DNA from 3 places in the Eubacterium sp. 1001713B170207_170306_E7 genome. Region 3 is predicted to be linked to each of the others. Evidence: riboswitches for the same ligand, from Rfam matches in the RefSeq annotation. Region 3 holds a riboswitch; each other region holds the start of a gene.

Region 1 (4,164 bases), on a different contig from region 3:
TAACATTGATGTTATTTTTAATCATCTCAATTTTATCAATGGAGCCATCCCGGTTATCGTCCACAATGGTCAGCTTGGTGACCCCCACGTAGATGTCGTCCGGCCCCACCAGCTCCCGCAGGTCATCTGCGTCCGGAATGCGGTAAGGGCTCTCCGGCGTCTCGGCGGACTTAAGCTCCGTCGCCCGTATCTGGGCCGCCAGATAAATGGTCCGCGCCTCAGCAATCACCGCGTCCTTTTTGGCGTCGTCGATAAAATGGAGATAGCCCGGGATGATGATCACTGCCAGCAGGGCAATGACCACAATGACGGTGATGAGCTCCATCATGGTGAAGCCAGAGGTATCTTTGATCAGATTTTCAGGTTTGCGGTCAAAGCGCATGACAACACCTCCTGCGGCTGTTTTCGGGTTTTCGGGATAGGGACTGGTGGATTATTTTATTTTTGTGACTTCGGCGGAGCCGCCGGGGGTGATTTTAACAAGATAACTTTGTGATGCATCAATATACTCGACCCATTTAACAATACCATTTGTACTGCTATCAAGCAGCACTCCTATTCTTCCTGTATTCCCTTTATTTGGATCCCATATAATTGGAGGCTCGTTTGACGATATTCTTATGTCCCAAACTTCCAAATCACCTAAATCATTTTTCAAAACATCAATCAACTTATCGCTGACAAAGTCATTATCGCCTTTAAATTCTGTAGACGCCGTCTGTGCCGCCACATAAACTTCTCTCGCCTCGGCAATCGCGGCTTTTCCTTTGGCGTCCTCCACAAATCCCAGCATGGCCGGAATAGTGAAAGCCGCTAAAATCGCCAGGATTACCAGTACTACAATCAGTTCAACCACGGTAAAGCCCTTTTGGTTTTTAAGCAGCTTTTTTAGTTTAGACACAGATTCCACCTCCTGAAATCCTGAAAACACAACAGTTATTCTGCTAAAAAATCAATTGAATCCTATTTTTATGATAAGAAAGCATTTAAAATACTTTTTTACAAATATGCAATAAAGATGAAACCTTGAAAACAGAAAAAAACACTAGCCTACACCTGTTCCGGTCTGCTTTCAATCTTTCACCTGAAAAGCTTTCCCCTGATAAACTGTCAACTACTCTCTTTTCTGGCAATAAAAAAAGCGCCTAAAAAATGGGGAGAAAAGGCCGGCTGCGGCGCTGCAGGCTCGGCCTTATATTATTACACTGTATAACCAGGTGCTGTCTTCATCTTTTCAACAGTAGCTTCACTTCCAGAGGCTTCCATATTTAAAGTAATCAAGTATCCACTTGTAACCCAATATTTCACTTCGGTTACTTTACCATCAGTTACTGTAACCATCCATTCACTACCATTTGTTACTTTATCTCCATCTGTAACATCACCTGATAATTTATTTAATGCACCTTTCTGAATACTAGGCGCTTTTGTATCTCCACTTGGTGATGTTTTAACCCCACTTTGTACAAAAACTGCATCGTAACCTTGAGCATCAGCAGTTTTTCCACCAGCTATAACTTCTGTTACAGAGCCCGAATAAGCCATATAAATTTCTCTCGCTTCTGCGATTCCAGCTTTCCCTCTAGCATCATCAACAAACCCCAACATCGCCGGAATCGTGAACGCCGCTAAAATCGCCAAAATAACCAATACAACAATCAATTCTACCAAAGTAAAACCTTTACGGTTTTTCTTCAGCTTGTTAATCATCTGAATCATTTACATCTCTCCTTTTATGTTCTCTTGTTTACCTTATAAATATAAACCTTTATTTAAACCGTCCGCGCCATGACGATTATAAATGAAGTCATTACCTGCCCCAGCATGCCTTTTTGTTAAAGGCCGCTCAAAAAACAAAAATAGCCGGAAACCACACAGGGCTTTCGGCCGTCTACCGTTTTGGCAGCTGGCTGTCATATCGGACTGGAGCTCCCGACGTAGACCCTGTAGTTTTGCGCCACGGGCTTTCGCACCGCTTTGCCTTTTGAACAATTCTATTCTACAACTGATTCGGACAATTGTCAAGAACTATAAAAACCAGTTACTTTTAAAAACTTTAAAAGGTTCCAGCCATTCACCATTAATACAGGTTTGCACACTTTCAAAACCACATAAATATGCTTTTTTCGCTTCTCTTATAGCTATAGGTTATTATAAATACTGTTTCATTTACCACCAGTATTAAGCTGATGGTAAAAACAGTACGATTTTGGTAAAGCCCTCAATCTTTTTCAAGATTTTTTCAAATTTTCATTTCCTTAAATCATATTCAAATTTTACTTGATTTTCATTGCTCAGCCGCACCACTATTCCGCAGAATATCCAGAAAACAGGCGCTACCGTCACCACCGAGATATTAAAGCAGCCTGCGACCATATAGGCGGCCACACTGCAGATCAGCGGTATGAGCATGGGAGACCTGCGCCAGCTTTTAATGCCCTGGTACAGCGTTGTCCCCTCAAAGGCCAGATAACTGAGCGCTGCAGGGATTCCGCTGCTCACAGCGATGTGCAGGTACTCGTTGTGGGCGCGGTCGATGACGAGATGGTGCCCGGTCACCCGGATAATATCGTTCTCGAAATACTGTCCCATAACCTGTCCCAGCGTCTCAATGCCAAAGCCGGTCAGCGGCCGCAGCTTAATGAGCTCCACGGTTTTTGACCAGATAAAAAGCCGGCAGGAACCGCCCTTTTCCCAGTCGTCCCCCTTGATGGCTTTCGACAGATCGGCAAAAACACTGAAAAGCCGGGCGCCAAATCCGGTGTTTATCAGCAAAAAAACAAGGGTCAGCACGACAAACAGACCGCTCACCACCACGAAACGGCATCGGTTTTCTTTTTCTCTCAGCAGGAACACGCCCAGCAGGATAAAGCCCAGAAAGCTGCCGATCCATGCGCCGCGCGTATTGGTGCACAGCAGGCAGAAGTACACCAACCCACAGGGCAACAGGCAGATCCTGGGGCCTCTGATAAAAGCATAGATGAGAATCGGCAGTGCCAGTGTCAGAAAAGAACCCAGAAAATTGGGGTTGCCGATGGTGGCATAGGACGAACCAGGGCCGCCGTACATTAAAGGATCCTGGGGCTGAAAGTCCAGACCGAATTTCTGAAAAATGCCGTAGAGCGCCACACAGGATACGCCCACGGCATACAACCGCACATGCCAGGGCTTAAAGGTGTAGAAAAAAGCGCCCAGCATCATTAAAATACCATAAAACAAAATGGCGGAGTAGCTCTCCAGCCGGAAGGACCGCCCCTTAAGCGAGAGCATCACATCGGTCGAGAAGGGCAGCGTAATGGTCACGCACAAAAGATACAGCAGCACCAGCTTGACCGGCAGCGGTATTTTAGGTTTCCCGGTAAAATACCCTGTAAGCGGCCGCACATACAAAAGCAGCAGACCAAAAACCAGCACCTCAATGGTCATCAGCTTGGGCATGTACAGGGTATCGCCAAAGGGCGGCACAATGATCATGGGCACCGCTCCGGCAATGACTGCCAGCACCGCCGAGGCGGCTGTTTTAAGCTCGGGTCGTTTCAGCATTATTCTTCCATTCCGTCATTTTATTTTTTCGGCTCCTTCAGTTTATTTTATGGGTAAATTATATTATATTGTACATCTATTGTAAACAACTTGATAAAACGATCCTTTTTTCGGTATAACACGATATTTTTACAGACAATTAAGAATCGCTTGCTAAACTTGTGGCACATCTCGAAATAAGTTATAATATGATTAAACCATCTGAATGGGAGGCGATTGTATGCTGGCGTCAAAAGGTTACTATGACGGGAAAAATATTTTACCCCTTGAAAAGCTGCGTTTAAAAAAGAATCAGCTTGTTAAAATAACGGTTTTGGATGAATATGCCGACGAAAAGGAAATTGCACGCTTAACGGGAAAAAAAGGTTCTTCCAGAGGACTTTTTGCAAAATATGCTAACCCAGAGAAAATCGGTCATGAAAAAAATGCATGGCCAGATGCCGTAAAGGAAAAATATACCGATGACGATGCTCTTTGATGCAAATGCCGTTCTGCGATTCAATTTAAACGATCATGAAGAAATGGCCGATAAGGTAGAAGAAATTCTTCAAAAAGAAACGGTTTCCCTTACGATCGAAGTCCAGGCAGAGATTGTATATGTTTTAGAGAAAGTCTATTCTG
Region 2 (4,164 bases), on a different contig from region 3:
CAATGTGGAGCGTTACTATTATGCCTGGGATATGCCGGTTAATGGTTATCCCTACACCTTTACGGTCAATGCCAAGCTCTCACATGTCAGGGAGCCGGAGGGCTATGATCTGGCCTTTCTGGGAGAGAGCATCAAAAATACCCAGCAGCCTCTGAGTACAGCGGCAGTGGGGCGTGGCGGAATAACGGAGAAAGCGGCTTCTGGCCCGGTGGCGAAAAAAAATAATCAACCCAATATCATTGCCATTATGAACGAATCCTTCAGCGACCTGCGGACCGTTGGCGACTTCTCGACCAATATTGACTACATGCCTTTTATTGACAGCCTGAGTGAAAACACCGTTAAGGGAAATCTCTATGTTTCGGTCTTCGGAGGCGGCACCTGTGATTCCGAATACGCTTTTCTGACTGGGAACACCACAGCCTATCTGCCGGAAAACGCAAGGCCCTACCAGCTGTATGTCAAGGGGCCGGCGCCCAGCCTCGTGTCGACGCTGAACTATGAGGGCTACAGCAGCTACGCCATCCATCCCGGTGAACGGAATGCCTGGAACCGGGATAAGGTTTATCCGAATTTTGGCTTTCAGCAGTTTTTCTCGAATGAAGAATTTATCGATGCAGACCGCACGCGGGAGTCGTGGGTCAGCGACGCGGCCACCTATGACAAGGTTATTGAGCTCTACGAAAACAAGGGCGATCATCCATTGTTTGTCTTTGATGTGACCATTCAGAACCACGCCGGCTACCAGCTGAATGCCGACGATCTGGAGCCGGTGCTCCTGGAGGGCATGGAAGGAAGCTACCCTGAAACCGAGCAGTATTTATCCCTGATGCGCGATTCGGACGCGGCCTTTAAGAATCTGATCGACTATTTCAGCGGACAGGAAGAACCGACACTGGTGGTCATGTTCGGAGATCATCAGGCGTATATTGAGCAGGCGTTTTATGAAGAGCTCATGCAGAAGCCTCTGGACCAGTGGAGTACGGAGGAGCTTCAGAAGCGCTATGTCACGCCCTTTGTCATCTGGGCAAATTACGATATTCCGGAGGCGCAGGTAGATAAGCTGAGTGTGAACTACCTCTCCAGCCTTTTACTGGAGCAGGCGGGCATCCAGGGGACGCCCTATAATGATTATCTCATGAAGCTGTCCGAGACACTGCCGGTTATCAACTCGGTGGGGATCATTGACAATGAGGGGCAGTATTTCAGAAAGGGTGATCCGACCATTCATGACCGTGATGTCCTGGAATACCGGCAGATGCTCTATAATAATATGCTGGATACCGCAAGACGGCGAAACGATCTGTTTTATCCGGCTTCGGACTTTTAATTTAAAAACCCCCGGATCACTTCACAGCGATCCGGGGGTTTTTATTTATTTTTTAACTTTAAAGCCGTCGGTCATTACCTTGATGACATCGCACACGATTTTGGACTGCTCGTCATTCAGCCCCTCCATTGCAGTGGACAGAAAGTGAATCCGGCTGGTAAACGACTCGACGGGGAAATCAGCAAGAAGTGCGCTGACAGGAATCTCCAGTGCGTCGGAGATGGTGATGAGCGTTTCAAGCTTGGGCAGATGGGTTCCGCGTTCCAGCATGCTCAGATAATTCGGCGTGATATGAACGCGCTCCGCAAGCTGGTACTGCGTCAGTTTTTTATTGAGACGGGCTTCACGAATATGCCTGCCAATAACTTTATTATCCATTGTAAATAACTCCTCTGCGTGAGATTGGGGCAATAAAAAGACCCCGGCATAAACCAAGGGCAGGGAGATTGCATTCAGTAAGTTAAATACCCGAGCAACCGGCTGTCGTTTCATTTTTAAATGAATTAGACCCTTGGCTTTGCGTCACTACTTTTCAGTAGTTTTGCCCTATTTCAAAATGATTCGGATGTATAGTATTTACTATAACTCACAATGCGAATGAAGTCAATATTCAATTATAGTTTTGTCTAAGAATTTAAACAATTAATTCAGTGATTTGTTATTTTGAAATGGTCACACATCAGTTTGACCATATTCTCAACTAATGCGAGCTGCTCCTCTGTCAAATCGTCGGACAGAATATGGAGTGCCGCGCGCGAGTCGTCCCGGTTCTCTGCAGGTTCTTCCATCAGGAGGTCATCGGCGGAGACAGACAGAATGTTGGCCAGCCGGATAAAGGTTTCCAGCCGGGGCAGCTGCGCGCCCCTTTCAATAATACTGAGGTAGGTGGGGGTGATACCGGCTTTTTTTGCCAGCTGGTTTTGTGTAAGATGGGCATCTTTTCGAAACTGGCGAAGCCGCTGCCCGAGGTATTTACTGTTCATCTGAAGTTCCTCCCGAGTATTTGACAGATAAGATTGAGAATAAGGAATCTATAAACAATTTTCATAGTAACATATTTTTGTAAAAGGTTCAAGGGTTTTAGAAATAATAGTTATAAATATGGAATAAAAAAAGAAACGCCCTGTATTGTGAAAAAAAATTTAATAAAAAGTAGTTCGATAAAAAAAGACCATGCTCCGGGCATGGTCTGAAAAAACTTATAAATTTTTTAGGGTATCGATGTATTCTTGTTTGCCGCGGCTTCCAACGAAACGTTCCACTTCGCTGCCGTTCTTTAAGAATACACAGGTCGGGATGCTCATGACATGAAACTGTCTGGCCAGATCGGTGTTTTCATCCACGTTCAGCTTGCAGATTTTAGCATTTGCAGGGACTTCGCCGGCGATTTCTTCGATAATCGGAAGAAGCGCCTTGCAGGGACCACACCATTCAGCCCAGAAATCAACCATCACCGGGCCTTCCGTATAGTTTAACACTTCCGATTCAAAGTTAGTCATATCGACAGAGATGATATTTGCCATCTTTTTCACTCCTTGGATTTTTTTACAGTGATTATCATATCAATAATCTACCTAAAAATAAAGGGGAAAAATCTGGATTTTATGATAAAATAAATCCATGAAAAAAGGACTTTTATATACGAGATTAAAAGAACTCAGTGACACAGGGGCTTTGCGCTTTCACATGCCCGGTCATAAGGGAAAAAACTGTTTTGATAATGAAAATTGGGCAACCTTGGACACCACAGAGATACCGGGGGCGGATAATCTGCACGACCCTTCGGATATTCTTTTAAGGGTTCAGGAGAAGCTGGCCTCAGTCTACGGGTCAGCGGAAGCCTGTATCCTGGTGGGCGGCAGCACGGCCGGCATACAGAGCGCCATCATGGGCGTGTGCAGGGAGGGAGAGAGCCTTTTGGTCCCGTTGAACTGCCACCGTTCGGTTTATGCCGGGCTGGCGCTGGGCAGGATAAAGGGCATTTATTTTGAGCCGCAGTACGACGCGCGGCTGGGCTTTGGAAAAAGCGTTACCCCCGGGCAGGTCGAGGAACAGCTGAGGATGCACCCGGAGGCAAAGGGGATGATACTGGTCAATCCCACCTATTACGGTACCATCAGTGATGTCGCGGCCATTGCAGAGCTGCTGCACAAAAAAGGCAAGGTGCTGATCGTAGACGAAGCCCACGGGGCACACCTGAGGTTTTGCGCCGCGCTGCCGCCCGACGCGGTGGCTTGCGGGGCAGATATTGTGATCCAGAGCACGCACAAGCTTCTGGGGGCTTTTACCCAGAGCTCCCTGCTGCATATGCAGGGGCCCCTGGTAGAGCGGGGCCGCGTCAAAAAATTTCTGGCCATGCTCCAGTCCTCCAGCCCCAGCTATCTGCTGATGATGAGCGTGGAAAACGCTGTGGACGAAGCCTGTGAAAAAGGGGAAGCCGTTTTTCAGGCCATCGCAGACCGTTGGGATTTTTACCGGAAACGGACAGGGGCGGACGACGGTATTGCCCTTTACGCGCCGGAAAGAGGACAGGTCTACGATAAAAGCAAGTGGCTGCTGATGGTAAAGGACGGCCGGGGAACAGATGTTGAGAAGCGCCTGCTCACAGATTTTAACATCCAGTGCGAGATGTCCGGTTTTAATTATGTGCTGGCCATGACAGGAATTGGCACGACACCCGACGAGCTGGACCGCCTGATGGCGGCAGTAGCAGATATGAACAGGGAACGTCCCAAGGTCTCAGAACCGCCGGAGGCTGAATGCGTCAGTCTTTGGAAGCACGAGGAAAAATATCCCCTGTGGCAGGCGCTCTACAATATGGAAGCTGGAAAGCT
Region 3 (4,164 bases):
TCCTGGCCATTCTGCCCATCGTCCTGATTTTTTTGTTTTTGAACGCCATTGGACTGCGGCTGCGGCCGCCGGTCATTAAGCGGATTATCGGCGGCTTTGTGGTAACCTACCTGGGACTGGTGCTTTTTCTCCAGGGAGTACATATCGCCTTTGTGCCCGCAGGTGAGTTTTTAGGCGCGGCCCTCGCGGAGCTTGAGTACAGCTGGATCCTTATTCCGCTGGGCTTTGCCATCGGCTTTCTGGTGGCCTTTGCCGAGCCGGCCGTCCAGGTCATGGTCAAGCAGGTTGAGGAAATGACCAGCGGCGCCATCAAGGCGCGGGTCATGCTGCTGGCCATCTCGCTGGGGGTGGCGCTGGCGGTTATGACAGCCATGATCCGGCTGCTGGTGGGCATTTCGCTGTGGTGGATTCTGATTCCTGGCTATATCCTGGCCTTTATTCTCGGCCGCTTTGTAGAGCCGAATTTTCTGGCCATGGCCTTTGACAACGGCGGAGTGGCCACAGGGCCCATGTGCTCGACCTTTATCCTGTCGCTTTCAGTAGCTGTGGCAGGTGCGACGCCGGGGCGCGATCCGCTGCTGGACGGCTTTGGCGTGGTGGCGCTGATCGCCCTCGCACCCATTCTGACAACCCTGCTGCTGGGCTTTTTTTACAGGCAGAAGGAGGCCTACAGAAAAAGGCAGTGTGAAAAGCAGGCCCGTGATGCTTAACCCGTATTGACATAAGATTTTAATCATATATAATATGTAGATTACTTAGCGAATGATGGAGGAAAAAATGGAAGACAGAAATAAAATTAAGACCGAGCTGATTGTGGTGATTGTGGAAAAGGATATGTCCGGCGAGGTCATCGACGCCGCCAAGCAGGGCGGGGCCGACGGCGCGACCGTCATGTACGGGCGCGGGTCCGGTATCCATGAAAACGCGCGGTTTTTTGGCATTACCATTGAGCCGGAAAAGGAGATTGTCCTGATTCTGGTGGACGCGGCGATCCGAAAGGCGGTGCTCTGCTCGATTCAGAAAAAAATTGAAATCGACAAGCCGGGTATGGGCATCGCCTTTGTGCTGGATGTGGCCAAGGTGATCGGCAGTCCGCATCTTAATCTGATGTCCGACATCACCGATTAATTGCTTTTCAAGACACTGCAAAGGCATTTGTTTGCGGGATTTCTGAAGGAATCAAAAAACTTTGACAAATTTTTAATTAATTCGGTCATAAAAATTGACGTTTTTTTAACAACTTGATATAATAAAAAGGATAAGTACGACGCAGGAGGGGAGTGCAGAATGCAAACTTTTTCAAAAAGGGTATCGATGACAGTTGTTAAGCGTCTGCCCAAGTATTACCAGTATTTAACCGATTTACAGGATCAACATATTGAAAAAATCTCGTCTAAGGAGCTGGCGGCTATGATGGGGCTGACCGCCTCGCAGATCCGTCAGGATTTGAATTCCTTCGGCGCGTACGGTCAGCAGGGGTACGGCTATAAGGTAAAAGAGCTGAAGGAAGCTATCCGCAAGATTCTGGGGTTGGACCTCCAGTATAACTGCATTATCATCGGTTCTGGGAACCTGGGCCATGCCATTGTCAATTACGAGCGCTTTAAGGAAGAGGGCATTCATTTCAAGGCCATGTTTGACGTGGATCCGGATCAGATCGGTAAAAAGGTGGGCAATGTGACCGTATACCACATGGACGATCTCGACGCCTTTGTGGCGCATCACAAGATTGACATCTGTATCCTGAGTGTACCGCAGCAGGTTGGGCAGGAAACCACAGACCATGTTGTAGAGCTCGGAATCAAGGCTATTTTGAACTTCGTGCCTCTGGACCTGACAGTGCCGGATGATGTGGTGGTTGAGAGTGTGAACATCACCGACAGCCTGTTTACATTAACCTATCTGATTAACGAAGAGGATGACAGCGAATAAAGCGAAATACAGCAGGCTTACGCCTGCTTTTTTTGTAAAAAATAGGAGTTGTGTTTCAAAAATAATTATTATATAATAGAATGAAATATAAACGAAACTAATACTAGGGCAAATCTGCTGAAAAACAGAGACGCAAAGCTACAGGGCCTAAACAGATATACTGTAGGGCAGCCAGCTGCAGTTAAACCCATAATAGGAGCTGTGAAATGGCAGGGAAAAAGACAAATGAAACCATTGAAAATAATGTTTATAGTGTAGCTTTGCGCAATATTTACGACGAGCTCTATGAACTGAATGTGACCAAAAATCGTTATCGGCTCATCTATCATGTCGAGGGTAAATACGTCATCCCGGCAAAAGACGGGGCTTTATCAGACGGCATTGCCGATGTGGCTGCTCACATGATCCATCCGGAGGATTCGAGACGTTTTTTGGATTTTTTTGATATTGACAAAATACACGCGGTTTTGGATTCCGGAAAAACCAGTGTCATCGGAGAGTTTAGAAAGCTGTGGGTGGACGGCGTTTATCACTGGGCTTCGCTGACGGTTTTTCCGGCAGAAATTGAGGGCGAGCAGGATGAGATCCTGCTCTGCTTTATCATGGACATTGAATATAAAAAGCAGCTGGAGGCCGTGGAGAAGGAAAACGAAACGCTCCAGAAAAAGCAGGTGGACGACGAGCGCTACCGTCTGGTCGTGGGTCAGACAAACACCCTGGTGTTTGAGTGGAACATTGAGACCGGTAAGCGCTATTACGCACCGGAGTTTTCGCAAAATTTTATGGGCCGCTATGATGGCCGGGATATCAAAATAATCTGGCTGAACGACGGAGTCGTCCATCCCGAGGACATTAAGACATTAAAGCAGAAAATGAGCATGGACGCCATCAGCAATGGGCAGGTAGAGCTGGAAATCCGCCTTTGCAATAAAAAGGGCCGCTATGTCTGGTGCAAGATCGTATTTAATGTGCTGTACAACGAAGGCGGCGGACTTAACCGGGTGATCGGCACTCTGAACAACATCGACGAGTCCAAACGCGCCCACGAGACGCTGAAGTACCGGGCAGAATTTGATATGCTGACCGGTATCTATAACATCAACACCTTCTACACTCAGGCAGAAAAGCTGATCCAGGAGCACCCAGAGCAGAAGTATGCCGTGGTGCGCCTGGATGTTAACCGGTTTAAGTTTATTAACGATCTGTACGGGCGTGAGGAGGGCAACCGGCTGCTCCGTTTTATGGCAACGGTTATTTCGTCTCATATGGGCCCGCTGGACGCCTTTGGGCGCATGAACAGCGACGTGTTCTGCCTCTGTGTGTCCTACGGCTCCGGCAGGCCTCTGCTTGCGCGTATCCAGAAGATACTCGAAGAAATCAACCGGTATTCAGAAACCTATCAGGTGATGCCCTCCTGCGGTATCTGCATTGTGAGGGACCGGAGCGTCCAGATCAGTATTCTCTGTGACTGGGCAAATCTGGCCCAGAAGACCATAAAGGGGAGTCTGATCAAACAGTGGGCCTTTTATGATAAAAAGCTGAGGGCCAAGCAGCTTGAGGAGCAGCGGATTGAAAACGAGATGGATGACGCGCTGAAGAAGGGCCAGTTTAAGGTGTATCTCCAGCCCAAGCACAATGTGCAGACAGGCGAAGTGATCGGTGCGGAAGCGCTGGTACGCTGGGATCATCCCGAAAGGGGATTCCTGACACCTTACCGTTTTATCCCGCTTTTTGAGCGCAATGGCTTTATTATCAAGCTGGACGAATACGTTTGGGAGGAAACCTGCCGAATGATAAAATCCTGGCTGGACAGGGGAATGGAAGCGGTTCCGGTATCAGTCAATGTGTCCAGAGTGCAGGTGTATAACCCGAATTTTTATAAAAAGCTGCTGCACATCATAAGACGCTACGATATTCCCAAGGAGCTGCTGGAGGTTGAGCTGACAGAGAGCAGCTTTGTGGAGAACACGGTGGATCTGTACCACGGCATGGAGCGGCTCAGTGAGGAGGGCATCTCCTTCTCAATGGACGATTTTGGTTCAGGCTATTCCTCGCTCAATATGCTCAAAAATGTGCCGGTCAACACCATCAAGCTGGACCGCGAGTTCTTTAACGAAAGCGTGGCAACCGAGAAGGGCAAGACCATCATTGAGCATACCATCGGCATGATTAATGACCTGCAGCTTCAGGTTATCGCGGAGGGCGTGGAAACTGGCGACCAGGCGGGATTCC

What was found. Region 3 has a riboswitch for cyclic di-GMP ahead of I2B62_RS12505 (EAL domain-containing protein). Riboswitches for the same ligand answer to the same signal wherever they lie in the genome.
Region 1: another riboswitch for cyclic di-GMP. It lies ahead of I2B62_RS14790 (prepilin-type N-terminal cleavage/methylation domain-containing protein); the one in region 3 lies ahead of I2B62_RS12505 (EAL domain-containing protein).
Region 2: another riboswitch for cyclic di-GMP. It lies ahead of I2B62_RS13830 (helix-turn-helix transcriptional regulator); the one in region 3 lies ahead of I2B62_RS12505 (EAL domain-containing protein).

Annotation. Positions count from the first base shown of each region.
Region 1 is NZ_JADMVE010000006.1:47,451-51,614, reverse strand. Features, by position in the region: gene I2B62_RS14800 (type II secretion system protein) at 1-382, opposite strand, end outside; gene I2B62_RS14795 (prepilin-type N-terminal cleavage/methylation domain-containing protein) at 434-901, opposite strand; gene I2B62_RS14790 (prepilin-type N-terminal cleavage/methylation domain-containing protein) at 1,201-1,719, opposite strand; cyclic di-GMP riboswitch class I at 1,899-1,992, opposite strand; gene I2B62_RS14785 (O-antigen ligase family protein) at 2,251-3,543, opposite strand; gene I2B62_RS14780 (hypothetical protein) at 3,764-4,021, shown strand; gene I2B62_RS14775 (PIN domain-containing protein) at 4,005-4,164, shown strand, end outside.
Region 2 is NZ_JADMVE010000005.1:225,010-229,173, forward strand. Features, by position in the region: gene I2B62_RS13825 (LTA synthase family protein) at 1-1,330, shown strand, start outside; gene I2B62_RS13830 (helix-turn-helix transcriptional regulator) at 1,376-1,708, opposite strand; cyclic di-GMP riboswitch class I at 1,799-1,886, opposite strand; gene I2B62_RS13835 (helix-turn-helix transcriptional regulator) at 1,978-2,313, opposite strand; gene trxA (thioredoxin) at 2,530-2,853, opposite strand; gene I2B62_RS13845 (aminotransferase class I/II-fold pyridoxal phosphate-dependent enzyme) at 2,951-4,164, shown strand, end outside.
Region 3 is NZ_JADMVE010000004.1:412,476-416,639, reverse strand. Features, by position in the region: gene I2B62_RS12520 (DUF1538 domain-containing protein) at 1-710, shown strand, start outside; gene I2B62_RS12515 (P-II family nitrogen regulator) at 778-1,128, shown strand; gene I2B62_RS12510 (redox-sensing transcriptional repressor Rex) at 1,288-1,932, shown strand; cyclic di-GMP riboswitch class I at 2,030-2,115, shown strand; gene I2B62_RS12505 (EAL domain-containing protein) at 2,139-4,164, shown strand, end outside.